DNA from 2 places in the Spirosoma rhododendri genome. Region 1 is predicted to be linked to the other one. Evidence: riboswitches for the same ligand, from Rfam matches in the RefSeq annotation. Region 1 holds a riboswitch; the other holds the start of a gene.

Region 1 (6,038 bases):
GCACCACGAAGCCCAGCCGGACCAGTTCGTCGGCGGCTTTGAGCGTTTCGATAGGGTCGGGGAGGAGGTAGCGCGGATCAGGGTGGATTTCCAGCTTGAGCCAGTTCGTTTTGAGGGCTTCGCGGGCCAGTTGGGCGGCAAACACCGCTTCGCGCGCCGTCCGAACGCCCGACGTATTGGGCAACAAATGGATATGCGGGGCAGTCAGGTGGCGCAGCGTATCGTCGGCCGTGTCATTGGCGTTGATGCGTTTGAGGGCCACCGTCACCAGTTCCGAACCCGACGCCAGCAGGGCCGCTTCCATCTGTCCGGTCGAACTGAACTTGCCGGTGCCGGTAAACAGCCGCGACGAAAACGTCCGGTCGGCAATGCGTAGTGGTTCTGTAGTCATGGTTGTCAGGATTAAGGTTGCACATTGTTTTGTCTGAGACAACTAGTTGTTGATCAGCGCGTGCCGAAACGCCGGTACCTGTGTGGCCGGGTCGCGGGTAATGGCCGACGAAACAGCAATGCCATGCAAACCCGTCTGTATCAGGGCCGGAACGTCGGCTACGTCAAGTCCGCCGATGGCGATGATGGGTAACGTAATCCCTTCCTGCTGACAGGTGGTCAGGATAGTCTCGTATCCCGCCAGACCCAGAATCGGACTAAGCTTTTCTTTCGTCGCCGTAAACCGGTACGGGCCCAGCCCAACGTAGTCAGCGCCGGCCAGGTGGTGTGTATGAATATCCGCCAGCGTGTTGGCCGTGCCGCCGATAATCAGTTCAGGACCGAGCAGTCGCCGGGCGTCGGCGACGGGCATATCGGTTAATCCCACATGTACCCCGTCGGCCCCGACCTCACCCGCCAGCGCGACGTTGTCGTTGATGAGCAGCCGCGCACCAAACGCCCGGCAGATGGCCAGCGTATCGAGCGCCAGTGCTTTCCACTCTGTATAGGGCTTGTTTTTGACGCGTAACTGTACCCAATCGATACCGGCCCGGCACGCGTGTTCGGCGTGTTCGGGTCGGTCGGTGATGTAGTGTAGGGTACTGATCGGTTTATTGGTACTCATGCAATTGTCGAATGAAAGCCAAGCCGCGTGGGCGAACTGGCCAGGTATTGATTCATGTACCGGCGGGCCGTGCGGCAGGCATCCGGCAGCGGCAGCCCCCGGGCTAGTCCGGCCGCTACTGCCGCCGACAGCACACAGCCGCTGCCGTGCTTTTCCCCGTTGGCAATGAAAAAAGCGGGGAACGAGGTTGTTCCGTAGCCATCCACCAGCAGATAATCAGCGACCTGCCCGTCATGCGTCGGCAGGTGCCCCCCTTTCAGGTAAACCGGGCAGTAAGCACTGAGCTGTTCGGCGGCTGCCCACGGCTGGTCGGTGCCAGCCAGTTGAACAGCTTCCGGCGCGTTGGGCGTTAGTAGCGATAGTCTAGCCAGCAACGGCAGGACCGGACTTCGACCGTCGATCTGGTGAAAGCTAAACCCGGCGGACGCCTTTAGAATCGGGTCCCAGATGATCGAAACGCCCGGCGCGATGCCTTGCAGCCAGTCGAGCAGGTTTGCCAGTACGTCCAGCGATTCGATCAGCCCGATCTTGACCACGTCGATTGGGTACCGCTCGAACAACGGTTCGCACTGGGCGATAATCCGGTCCAGCGGTACCCAGTCGACGGCCCGAAAGTCGCTGTCGTGCTGCATGGTCAGGGCCGTGCAGACGCCCAGCCCATACACCCCGCAGGCTTCCAGCGTTTTAACGTCGGCCAGCAGCCCCGCCCCCGCGCTGGGGTCCAGCCCGGCGATGGAGAGAGCGTAGGGCCGCTCGGTTTGAATCGGTGGCATTTCGGGCATCACTGGTAGATTTCGCTGCCCTGCTCGACAAACTCCTTCGCTTTGTCGGCCATGGCTTTTTCCAGTACGTCGGCGTCGGTCAGGCCCTGCTGTTCCGCATAATCGCGCACATCCTGCGTGATTTTCATCGAGCAGAAATTCGGACCGCACATCGAGCAGAAGTGGGCAATCTTGGCCCCTTCGGCGGGCAGTGTTTCGTCGTGAAACTTCCGGGCCGTATCGGGATCGAGGGAGAGGTTGAACTGGTCTTCCCAGCGAAACTCGAAGCGGGCTTTGCTCAGCGCATTGTCGCGGTACTGCGCGCCCGGATGCCCTTTGGCCAGATCGGCCGCGTGGGCGGCAATCTTGTACGTAATTACCCCGTCTTTCACGTCCTGCTTGTTGGGCAGGCCGAGGTGTTCTTTGGGCGTCACGTAGCAGAGCATGGCCGTACCGTACCAGCCGATCATGGCTGCGCCGATGGCCGAGGTGATGTGGTCGTAGCCGGGCGCGATATCGGTCGTCAGGGGGCCGAGCGTGTAGAACGGCGCTTCGTCGCAGTGTTGCAACTGCTTCTCCATGTTTTCTTTGATGAGGTGCATCGGCACGTGGCCCGGCCCCTCGATCATCACCTGCACGTCGTGCTTCCAGGCAATCTTAGTCAGCTCGCCCAGTGTTTCGAGTTCGGCAAACTGGGCCGCGTCGTTGGCGTCGGCGATAGACCCCGGCCGCAGTCCGTCGCCCAGCGAAAAGGCCACGTCGTAGGCTTTCATGATTTCGCAGATTTCCTCAAAATGCGTGTACAGGAAGTTCTCCTGATGGTGCGCCAGACACCATTTCGCCAGAATACTGCCGCCCCGCGAGACGATGCCCGTAACGCGTTTGGCCGTCAGCGGAATGTAGCGCAGCAGCACCCCGGCATGGATCGTGAAGTAATCGACGCCCTGCTCGGCCTGCTCGATGAGCGTGTCGCGGAAAATCTCCCATGTCAGATTCTCAGCCTTGCCATTCACTTTCTCCAGTGCCTGATAAATCGGTACCGTCCCGACCGGCACGGGGCAGTTGCGGATGATCCATTCGCGGGTTTCGTGAATGTTCTTCCCCGTCGACAGATCCATCAGCGTATCGCCACCCCACCGGCAGCTCCACACCGCTTTCTCAACCTCTTCCTCGATGCTCGACGTGACGACCGAGTTACCGATGTTGGTGTTAATCTTGACCAGAAAGTTGCGCCCGATAATCATCGGCTCGGCTTCCGGGTGGTTGATGTTGGCCGGAATCACGGCCCGCCCGCTGGCGACTTCCTGCCGCACAAATTCGGGCGTGATATAGCCCTTCGGCGTGTTGGCCCCGAAGCTGTTGCCGCCGTGCTGTACCGACAGCGGATCGCTGTTCAGCAGATCGATCCGCTGGTTTTCCCGGATGGCGATGTACTCCATTTCGGGCGTAATGACACCCTGCCGGGCGTAGTGCAGCTGCGTCACGTTCTGGCCCACTTTCGCCCGCATCGGGGTACGGATGTGCTCAAACCGCAGGGCATCGAGCGATTGGTCGGCCATGCGCTGCTGGCAGTAGATCGACGAAAAGCCGGGTAGATCGTCGACGTCCTGCCGATTGCGAATCCACGACTCACGCAGGCGGGGCAACCCTTTTTTGAGGTCGATCTGCGCCGACGGATCGGTGTAGGGGCCGCTGGTGTCGTAGACCGTTACGGGCGTGTTGGGCGTCCGTCGGCCGCTGGGGTGACTTACCGTGTCTGACACGCTGATTTCGCGCATCGCTACCTGAATGTCGTGCAGCTGGCCGGGTACGTAAATCTTGCGCGAACCGGTCAGCGGCTGACGGGTAATCGTTTCCGACGTGGGTAGTTTTTCGGGTCTCTGGCTCATGGTTATCCGCCCTGAGTGGCTTGAATAAGGGTGATTGAATCGTTTTCCTGAAGTGGGGTCTGGGGCCAACGGGGGCGGGGCACAACGAGATCGTTGCGGGCGACGGCAATGCCCTTTCGGTCGGACAGGCCGAGCGAATTGAGCAGCTCCTGCAAGGTGCTGGCCGTGGGGCAGTCGACGGGTTGGCGATTAAGATGGACGAGCATGGTCTGGCTACCGGATACGGTTGGGCCAAACAGCAGAGGAGGATGCAGTACGATCAGACGGGTGCTGAAAAAGCACACATCGTCCCGGTCGGACAGGTCACTTTTCCCTTCGCAGGCATTACCCTGTTCAGGTTCAAAGGGTATCATCTCAGCCGCCCGAAGGCAGGCACCCCTAAAGTTTGGCTTGTACTAAGCTGCGGCAAATATAGCCGCCGAGTTTAGAATCGCGCTATTAAAAGTTAATTAGGACCCGGAAGAATAGCATAAAATTATCTCTATGTTAAATAGAGCTATAGCAGGTTATTAATTGATTTTTAATCTATAGTTTTGGTAAAAGGCATTCCTTCAGCCCGATACAAGACTCAACACAAATGAAAACACTTACTTACTGCCTGCTGGTACTGGCTGCGCTTTCCTGTGGCCGCTCCGACTCGTCCGTGGTGTCGCCTGCGAATGATACTGTCGCGGACGAGTACCCGAACTGGTACGTACTAAAGGCGCCTGTCGACCGCGACATAGAAGGTGTCTGGGGCGACATCGACAGGACGCTGCTTATCTCCACTATGTCCACCATCTACCGCTCAACGGATCGGGGCAAACACTGGGAATCAGTGAAGCAGCAGTCAACCGGTATGTTCAGCGTCGTACAGTACAACGATACACTGTACACGATGAGTGGTCTTCGCAACGGCAAGGCCTTGAACAATCCAGACAACTACAGTGTCGATGATGGGAAGACATGGCAGCCGTATCAGCGCTACAATCCCGGCCTTGAATACGACCCCAAACCGGGCGTTATCAATCGTTACCTGGAGATAAACCCGGTCGTCGCATCGACCGGTACGGCCTACAAAATCAATCAGGTGTTTCTGGGTGGTCCAACGGCGACAACCGGTACGTTTGAAACGCCGGGCGTTACTACCAATACGGCTCAGCGCATTGACCTACCGAACCTGCATCAACTGAACAGCTTGTATCTCGACAAGCAGCAACGTTTATACATTGCCGGTACCGATGCCGTTTGCAGTCGGGCCGGAACCAACGAACCGTTCCGATTCTGCAACAGTAAGCAGGGGCGGGGTGTCGTTTACGTCTCCAAACGCCCGTTACCTTAAGTAGCAGCCCGGTGTCAGGGCATTACCTGATAGGTCAGCGTTGCACCCACGATAGACTTGGCCAGGTGGTGGGCAAAGGCATCAAGTCGGGCAAATCCGGCTCTGTTCGGACCATCCGGCTTCCCTTTGTATGTTAGCCGTTCGTTCACCACCGGCGGATTCGCCGTCTTGTCGTTGCCTTCCGTGAGCAGCTGCACCGTCCCTTTTTCCAGCACAGCTACAATCCGGGCGGTCCAGTCGCCCGAGTCGATGCCCCGGCTGTCGGTAACGATCTTTGCTTTCTCCGTACGGAAGTTTCCTGAGTAGCCGTCGGCCTGCAACAGCGTCACGACCCGCTCGAAGAGGAGCGAATCCGACAAACTGGTTTTGATATCGATGCGGGTGGCCCCGTCGGGTACCGGCTGAGCCTTAGCTACCTGCGCCAGACCAGTGGACCCGCCCAGCAGCCAGAAACCGATCAGCATGGTAACGACGGACGCCGTTGAGCGATAAAAACTAGGGTTGAGTGAACGGGCACGTAGGCTCATTGTTTGCTTTCGCTATGATGTAGATTGACTATGGTGGTGAATATGGATTAGTTGGCTGAGTACATTATTTGCGGAAGGTGGTCACGGGCTCGGCGTAGATTCGCAGACCGGGAATCTCCCGCACACCATCGGCGATAGCCGCCCTGATGGCTGCTTCGTCAATTTTCCAGTACCCGTTCGGCAATTGGTTGGGGTCGATAACGTCGAACCGCCAGTCCAGTCTGACGTTCTTGGGCAAACGTACAGCTTCGATTTGCGGGTTCAGCCAGGTTGTGGCCGGTTCGGTTCCATCGGCGGGTTCAGCCAGGGCGGGTTCAGCCTGTTGGTGTTCCTGTATTCGCAACAATTCCCGGTTGTAGTGATCTACCGCATTTTTGAGGGGTTCCATTGCCTGCACGATCGGGTCGGTCAGTTCCTTCTCGATGGTCATCCAGTCGTGCTTCTGCTGATCGAGTTGCCGCGTGATTTTCAACCGTTCCGCCGTGA
Region 2 (6,038 bases), 2.7 Mb from region 1:
TGTTGATGTAGTCGTTGTGCTTTGTTTCACCCTGAATGACACAGCCGAGCGCAATCACCGCGTCGATGTCGTCGCGCTGGGCGAACCATAGCGACGCCAGACTAAGCTCATAGCTACCCGGTACGTTGCCCCGAACAATGTGGTCAGGACTGACGCCATACTGTACCAACGTGTCGTAAGCACCCTGGAACAGGGCCTCCGTTACATCGGTGTTCCACTCGGAAACGAGGATAGCAAACCGGCGGTGGCTGACGTCGGGTAATTCAGACGTACTAAATACGCTTAGATTTTTTAGTTCAGAGGCCATAAGAGATCGTCGATTCAGACGGGCAAAACTAAGAGGTTATGAAAAAGGGACAAAACCGGTCGGCTCTGTCCCCTGCTGTCTGCTGTACTGACTACTCAGATCCGTCTACGACTGACCACCCGTAGACTCCAGCAACGCCTTGTATTTTCGGGCGTTTACGGCTTCTGACGATTGCGCGTATTTCTCGATGATCTGATTGTATGTGTCGATGGCCTTGTCGTTCTGTTTGGCCTGCTCGTAGGCAATAGCCAGCTTGTTCAGATAACCGGGCGTAAAGAACTTGTTTGGCTTATAGTCGGCAGCTTTCTGGTAGTAGCTGATCGCGTCGTCGTAGCTTTTCTTCTGCATGTACGCATCGCCGATGAGCGCATAAGCACGAGCCTGCACCAGCAGGTCGGATGCGCTGAAACTCTTCAGATGCTCAATCGCGTCGTCGTATTTGCCGTCTTTCAGCAAACCAACACCGGCGTAAAACTCCGCCAGATTACCAGCGGGCGTAGCACCGTAGTTATCAGCAACGGCCAGCAGACCGGGCGTCTTGCCATCGCCGTTGAGGGCTCTTTTCAGCGAGTCGGATTCGATCTGGTATACCGACGGGAACAGATCAGCCTGCGCCGTCTCGTCCTGGCTGCTTACGTAAAACTTGTAGCCAATAAAGCCGACGGCAGCCAGTATAATGGCACCCAGCACACCCAGAATAATTTTCTGATTCTGCTGAAAAAAGTCGCCTACTTCTTCGAACCGTCCTTCCAGTGCATCGGGATCTTCCAGAAAATCCAGCCCGCTATTCTTCTTGCTCATCTGTTTGCAATTTGGACTGCAAAAGTAGACATATTTGTCTGAGTGGAAAAGCGTAACAGTCAAAACTTTACGGGGCCGATGTTACTGCGCTTCGGATTGCGACAACGCCGTTAGATCACGGGCTGCCAGCACCTCAGACGACCGTACGGACCGCACCTGATGCGGCAGTAACGTTTCAACGGCTACGGCTTCACCCGTCAGCGTAACAAACTCAACCTCAAACGCTTTTCCTTCGTTGTATACGGTCAGAATCGTGCCAACATCACCCACTTTTAACCGATCGTTATCTATGTCTTCGGTCAGCACGACCAAATCAAATTCACCCATATCACACGTAATTTGTTTACCAGACAACGACCAACCCCGGGTCTTGTTATGTTAATTTTAGTTTAACTTTACGCCGATCTTACACAGGGGTGCCTTACTATAACAGGCTGAGATTATACCCATTGAACCTGATCCGGGTAATGCCGGCGAAGGGAACCGGATTAAAAACCACATACATTTTTCGTTTTTACTAAAGGTAGGTTTGGCCCCTTTGCCTATCGTCCTGCTTTCTTATGAAAGGACAGACGTTTCTACCTCTACTGACGGTCGGTCTTGGGCTGTCGGTTGTGTCGGTTCAGGCACAGTCTTCCATTACGGGTATTGTGCGCGACGCCGATGGCTTATTACCGGGCGCAGCCGTAACCATCGATGGCACGTTTAAAGGTACACTGACCGACCCATCCGGCGCGTTCAGAATTACCGATGTCAAGCCCGGCCCTGTAACGTTGCGGGTATCGCTGCTGGGCTACCAACCAATCACGCAGACCGTCGATCCGGCATCGACGGCACCTATCGTTATTCAACTGGCAAAGTCAGCCATTGCGGTTGATGAGGTGGTGGTGAGCGCGACGCGGGCCAACCAGAAATCGGCGATTGCGTACACAGACATTAGCCGTCAGTATCTCGACAAGCTAAACCTGGGTCAGGATATCCCTCAACTGCTCAATTTCACACCCTCGATTGTGACCACGTCCGACGCGGGGGCGGGCGTGGGCTATACGGGCATCCGCATCCGTGGGTCCGACGCCACGCGGGTCAACGTGACGCTCAACGGTATTCCGTATAACGACGCCGAATCGCAGGGGACGTATTTCGTCGATATGCCCGATTTTGCGTCGTCAGTCAGCACGATACAGATTCAGCGGGGTGTTGGCTCATCAACCAACGGGGCCGGTGCGTTTGGCGCGTCGATCAATATTCAGACGAATCAGTTACAGGAGAAACCGTATGCCGAAACGAACATTTCCGGCGGATCATTTGGTACGTATAAACTGAACGTACTGGCTGGAACGGGCCTTATCAAGTCGGGCGCGACCCCGGGCCATTTCGTACTAGATGCGCGGCTGTCGAAAGTTCACTCCAACGGCTATATCGACCGGGCGTTTTCCGATCTGAAATCCTTCTACCTGTCGGGTGGGTACTACACGAAAAAAAGCTTTTTCCGGCTCAACATCTTTTCGGGTGTCGAGCAGACGTATCAGTCGTGGGGCGGGGTGCCGGAGAATCTGCTGAAAACGAACCGGACATACAACCCGTACACGTACGAAAACGAAACCGACAACTACCAGCAGGATAATTACCAGTTGATTACGTCGCACGAACTGAGCCGTAACTGGCGACTGAATGTGTCGGGTTTTTATACAAAAGGGCGGGGTTATTACGAGCAGTATCGCCCTAACGACCGGTATAGCAACTACGGCCTGCCCAACGTGGTTATTGGCGACTCTACTATTACCCGGACCGACATTATCCGCCGTCGCTGGCTCGACAATGATTTCTACGGCAGTGTCTTTTCGCTGGACTACAATAGCTACGGTAAACTGACGGCCTACATTGGTGGGGGCCTGAACGAGTACAAAGGCGGGCACTACGGCGAAATTATCTGGGCGCGTATCGCGGGCAACACCAACATCCGGCAGCGGTACTACAACGACAATGCGACCAAACGCGACGCGAACCTATACGCCAAGGCTTACTACCAGTTTACGTCGAAGCTGAATGCCTTCGCCGACCTGCAAATCCGCCGGGTCGATTACTCGTTTCTGGGTTTCAACAGTCAGTTGCAGAATGTGCAGCAGGACGCCAACCTGACGTTTTTCAACCCCAAAGCAGGAGCCACCTACACGATTGATGATGAGAACACGGTCTATGCATCGGTAAGTGTGGCCCATCGCGAACCCAACCGCGACGATTACACACAGTCGACACCCGAAAGTCGGCCACGCGCGGAACGGCTGATCGACTATGAAGCGGGTTACAAACTACAGCGCCGGCGGGTGTCGTTTACGGCCAATGCATATTTTATGAATTACCGCGATCAGCTGGTATTGTCGGGTCAGCTGAACGACGTAGGTGCCTACAACCGGGTCAACGTGGCGCGCAGCTACCGGGCGGGTATCGAGCTGGAGTCGGCGCTGCAACTGGCGAAGAAACTCCGCTGGAACGTTAACGCGACGTTCAGCCGCAACCGGATTCAGAACTTCACGGAGTATCTCGACAATTTCGACAACGAATCGCAGGAATCGCGGCAGTACAGCGAAACGGACATTTCGTTCTCGCCGAACGTCATCGGTGGTTCGCAGCTACTCTTTACGGCGGCAAAAGGGCTTGAGCTGGGTCTGTTATCGAAGTACGTCGGTAAGCAATACCTCGACAATACGTCGAACGAAAGCCGGAAGCTGAGCCCGTATTTCACCAACGACATCCGGGTGATTTATTCGCTGAAGCCCCGCTTCGCGCAGGAACTGACGTTTACGCTACTGTTCAATAACGTATTCAACGAACTGTATGAATCGAACGGCTACACCTACGCCTACATTTCGGAAGGGCGCGTACAAGCCGATAACGGATACTACCCACAGGCCGGGCGTAACTTCCTGGCGGGTGTCCGGCTGCGGTTTTAATCGCTGAATTTTTGACATGTTGAACAGGCCATTCGGAAACGGATGGCCTGTTTTTTTGTAATGACCGGTCTCTATGGAAAAAGAAAATGGCCGGGATAGAACCCCGGCCTTTTCATGCGACACCAATATAAAAAGTGATTCTTAAGAATAGATTCGGTCGGCAGCAGATCGACTGATCGTACGCTCCCTTACCGGTCTTGACGTGACGATGCAAAACTAGACGCGCACCGTTACGTCAATACTACCGTAGTGTTACGCTTGCGTTACCACTTGCGCCACCCACTAGTTGTAGTTTGTATTCTGCGGGTCGAAGTTCGTCCAGCCGCTCATCCAGTTGTCCGTTCCGTTGAACGCACCACGGTATGGAGCTGAGGTGAAGAACGAATCGCTAACCTTGCCCCCCGTGATAGCATTGCCTGATACGAGCAGGGCCGAACTCGACTGCGGAGCAAAGTTTGGCGTTGACGTCAGGGCAAACGATGCGCTGTTCAGCAGCAGACCGGGCAGGTCCGACGAAGCAACGATCGTGTTCTTACGGGCCGCCAGGTTGAAGTAGCTCGTTGCCTGATCGTTGGTGATGTTACCCGCGCCACGAACAGCTGTCAGCGAGTTGGCCACTGTTACGCCCTGTACTTCCAGCGTGCCGTTTGAGGCATTGGCCAGCGTACCGGTCGTGGTACCATCAAGGCGGAGCCCTTCGGGGTAACCAACAAATACCGAGTTGATGATGCTGATGGCCGTATTCCGACGCAGGTGCATGGCCGACTGATACGGACCGCTACCGCCCGTGCTCGACGTCGACGCGTTGCTCGGCGTACCGCTGGTCAGGAAGGCGCTGATGTTGGCAAACGTCGGTTGCGTAAGGGGCAGACCATTGTTGGTCGTCAGCGGCACACCGGCTGCGTTTTCGCCCGAGTTGAAGTTATCTGATTCAAAGCAGTTCGAACCCGATTGGTCGGCAACCTGCGGATCACGCAGCGACACGCCAAACTGCACTTTACCAACATAACCCCAGTCGGTGTCGAAATCATCGTCGAAGCCACGGTAAGCGACCAGATATTTAGCGTTTACCGTTCCGCCGAACCACTCATACGAGTCGTCACCGCTGTACGATACCTGTACGTGATCAATCGTCGTACCCGAACCAACACCGTAAAGCGTCAGACCGTTGATTTCGCTGTTTGCAGCACTTGTCAGCGCAACACCGGCAAATTCGATACGCACATAGCGCAGCGTACCCGAGTTATCGGTAGATTCAGTAAACGTACCCAGCTGACCGCCAATACCGCCCTCAGGCTGCGTGTTGCCCGGCCGGTTGGTCGGTGCGCGCCCGATTAGTACAACTCCGCCCCAGTTACCATAGCCCCGCTGACCAGCGGCCCGGTTCGACGTGAACACGATAGGCTGCTGCGCCGTACCGGCAGCTTCAAGCTTAGCGCCCTGCAACACGATCAGCGTACCGGCCTGCTTCTGACCCGCCGGATCGTCGTCAACACCACCGCCTTTGATGATCGTACCAGGCTGAATGGTGAGCGTTACACCACTGGCAACGTTGACGAATCCACGCAGAAAATACACGTTACCGCTCGTCCAGGTCGTATTGGACGTGATCGTACCAGATACCGGAACCACCGGTTTAGCGCTTACCGTAAACGACGGGCCGGTTGCCGTAGCACCGTTGGCGGCCACCGTTACCGGCGAACCAGCGTTGGCAGGCACCGTAACAACGAGTTGTGTTGAGTTGGCCGTGAGTACGGTCGCGGGCACACTACCGAACGTAACGGTGTTGCTGGCTGGCGTTGTGGCGAAGTTGGTACCCGAAATAGTTACCGTTGTGCCGACGGGTGCCGACGTTGGGCTGATACTGGTAACGCTGAGTATAGGTGCCGGAGAATCGTTGTTTTTACAGGCTGCAATAAAGCCGATGAAACCAACGACGAGCAGTATAAGACCACTCCAGCGGATGAATTGATTCATGA

Evidence for each region. Region 1 has a riboswitch for thiamine pyrophosphate ahead of thiS (sulfur carrier protein ThiS). Riboswitches for the same ligand answer to the same signal wherever they lie in the genome.
Region 2: linked by a shared signal. The riboswitch ahead of HH216_RS05870 (TonB-dependent receptor) and the one ahead of thiS (sulfur carrier protein ThiS) in region 1 are both predicted to bind thiamine pyrophosphate.

The regions. Positions count from the first base shown of each region.
Region 1 is NZ_CP051677.1:4,201,358-4,207,395, forward strand. Features, by position in the region: gene HH216_RS17460 (thiazole synthase) at 1-391, opposite strand, end outside; gene HH216_RS17465 (thiamine phosphate synthase) at 434-1,054, opposite strand; gene HH216_RS17470 (hydroxymethylpyrimidine/phosphomethylpyrimidine kinase) at 1,051-1,836, opposite strand; gene thiC (phosphomethylpyrimidine synthase ThiC) at 1,836-3,704, opposite strand; gene thiS (sulfur carrier protein ThiS) at 3,707-3,910, opposite strand; TPP riboswitch at 3,998-4,094, opposite strand; gene HH216_RS17485 (beta propeller repeat protein) at 4,282-5,025, shown strand; gene HH216_RS17490 (hypothetical protein) at 5,040-5,552, opposite strand; gene HH216_RS17495 (hypothetical protein) at 5,617-6,038, opposite strand, start outside.
Region 2 is NZ_CP051677.1:1,475,495-1,481,532, reverse strand. Features, by position in the region: gene ribH (6,7-dimethyl-8-ribityllumazine synthase) at 1-307, opposite strand, end outside; gene HH216_RS05880 (tetratricopeptide repeat protein) at 413-1,108, opposite strand; gene HH216_RS05875 (DUF4926 domain-containing protein) at 1,190-1,435, opposite strand; TPP riboswitch at 1,511-1,608, shown strand; gene HH216_RS05870 (TonB-dependent receptor) at 1,669-4,059, shown strand; gene HH216_RS05865 (IPT/TIG domain-containing protein) at 4,342-6,036, opposite strand.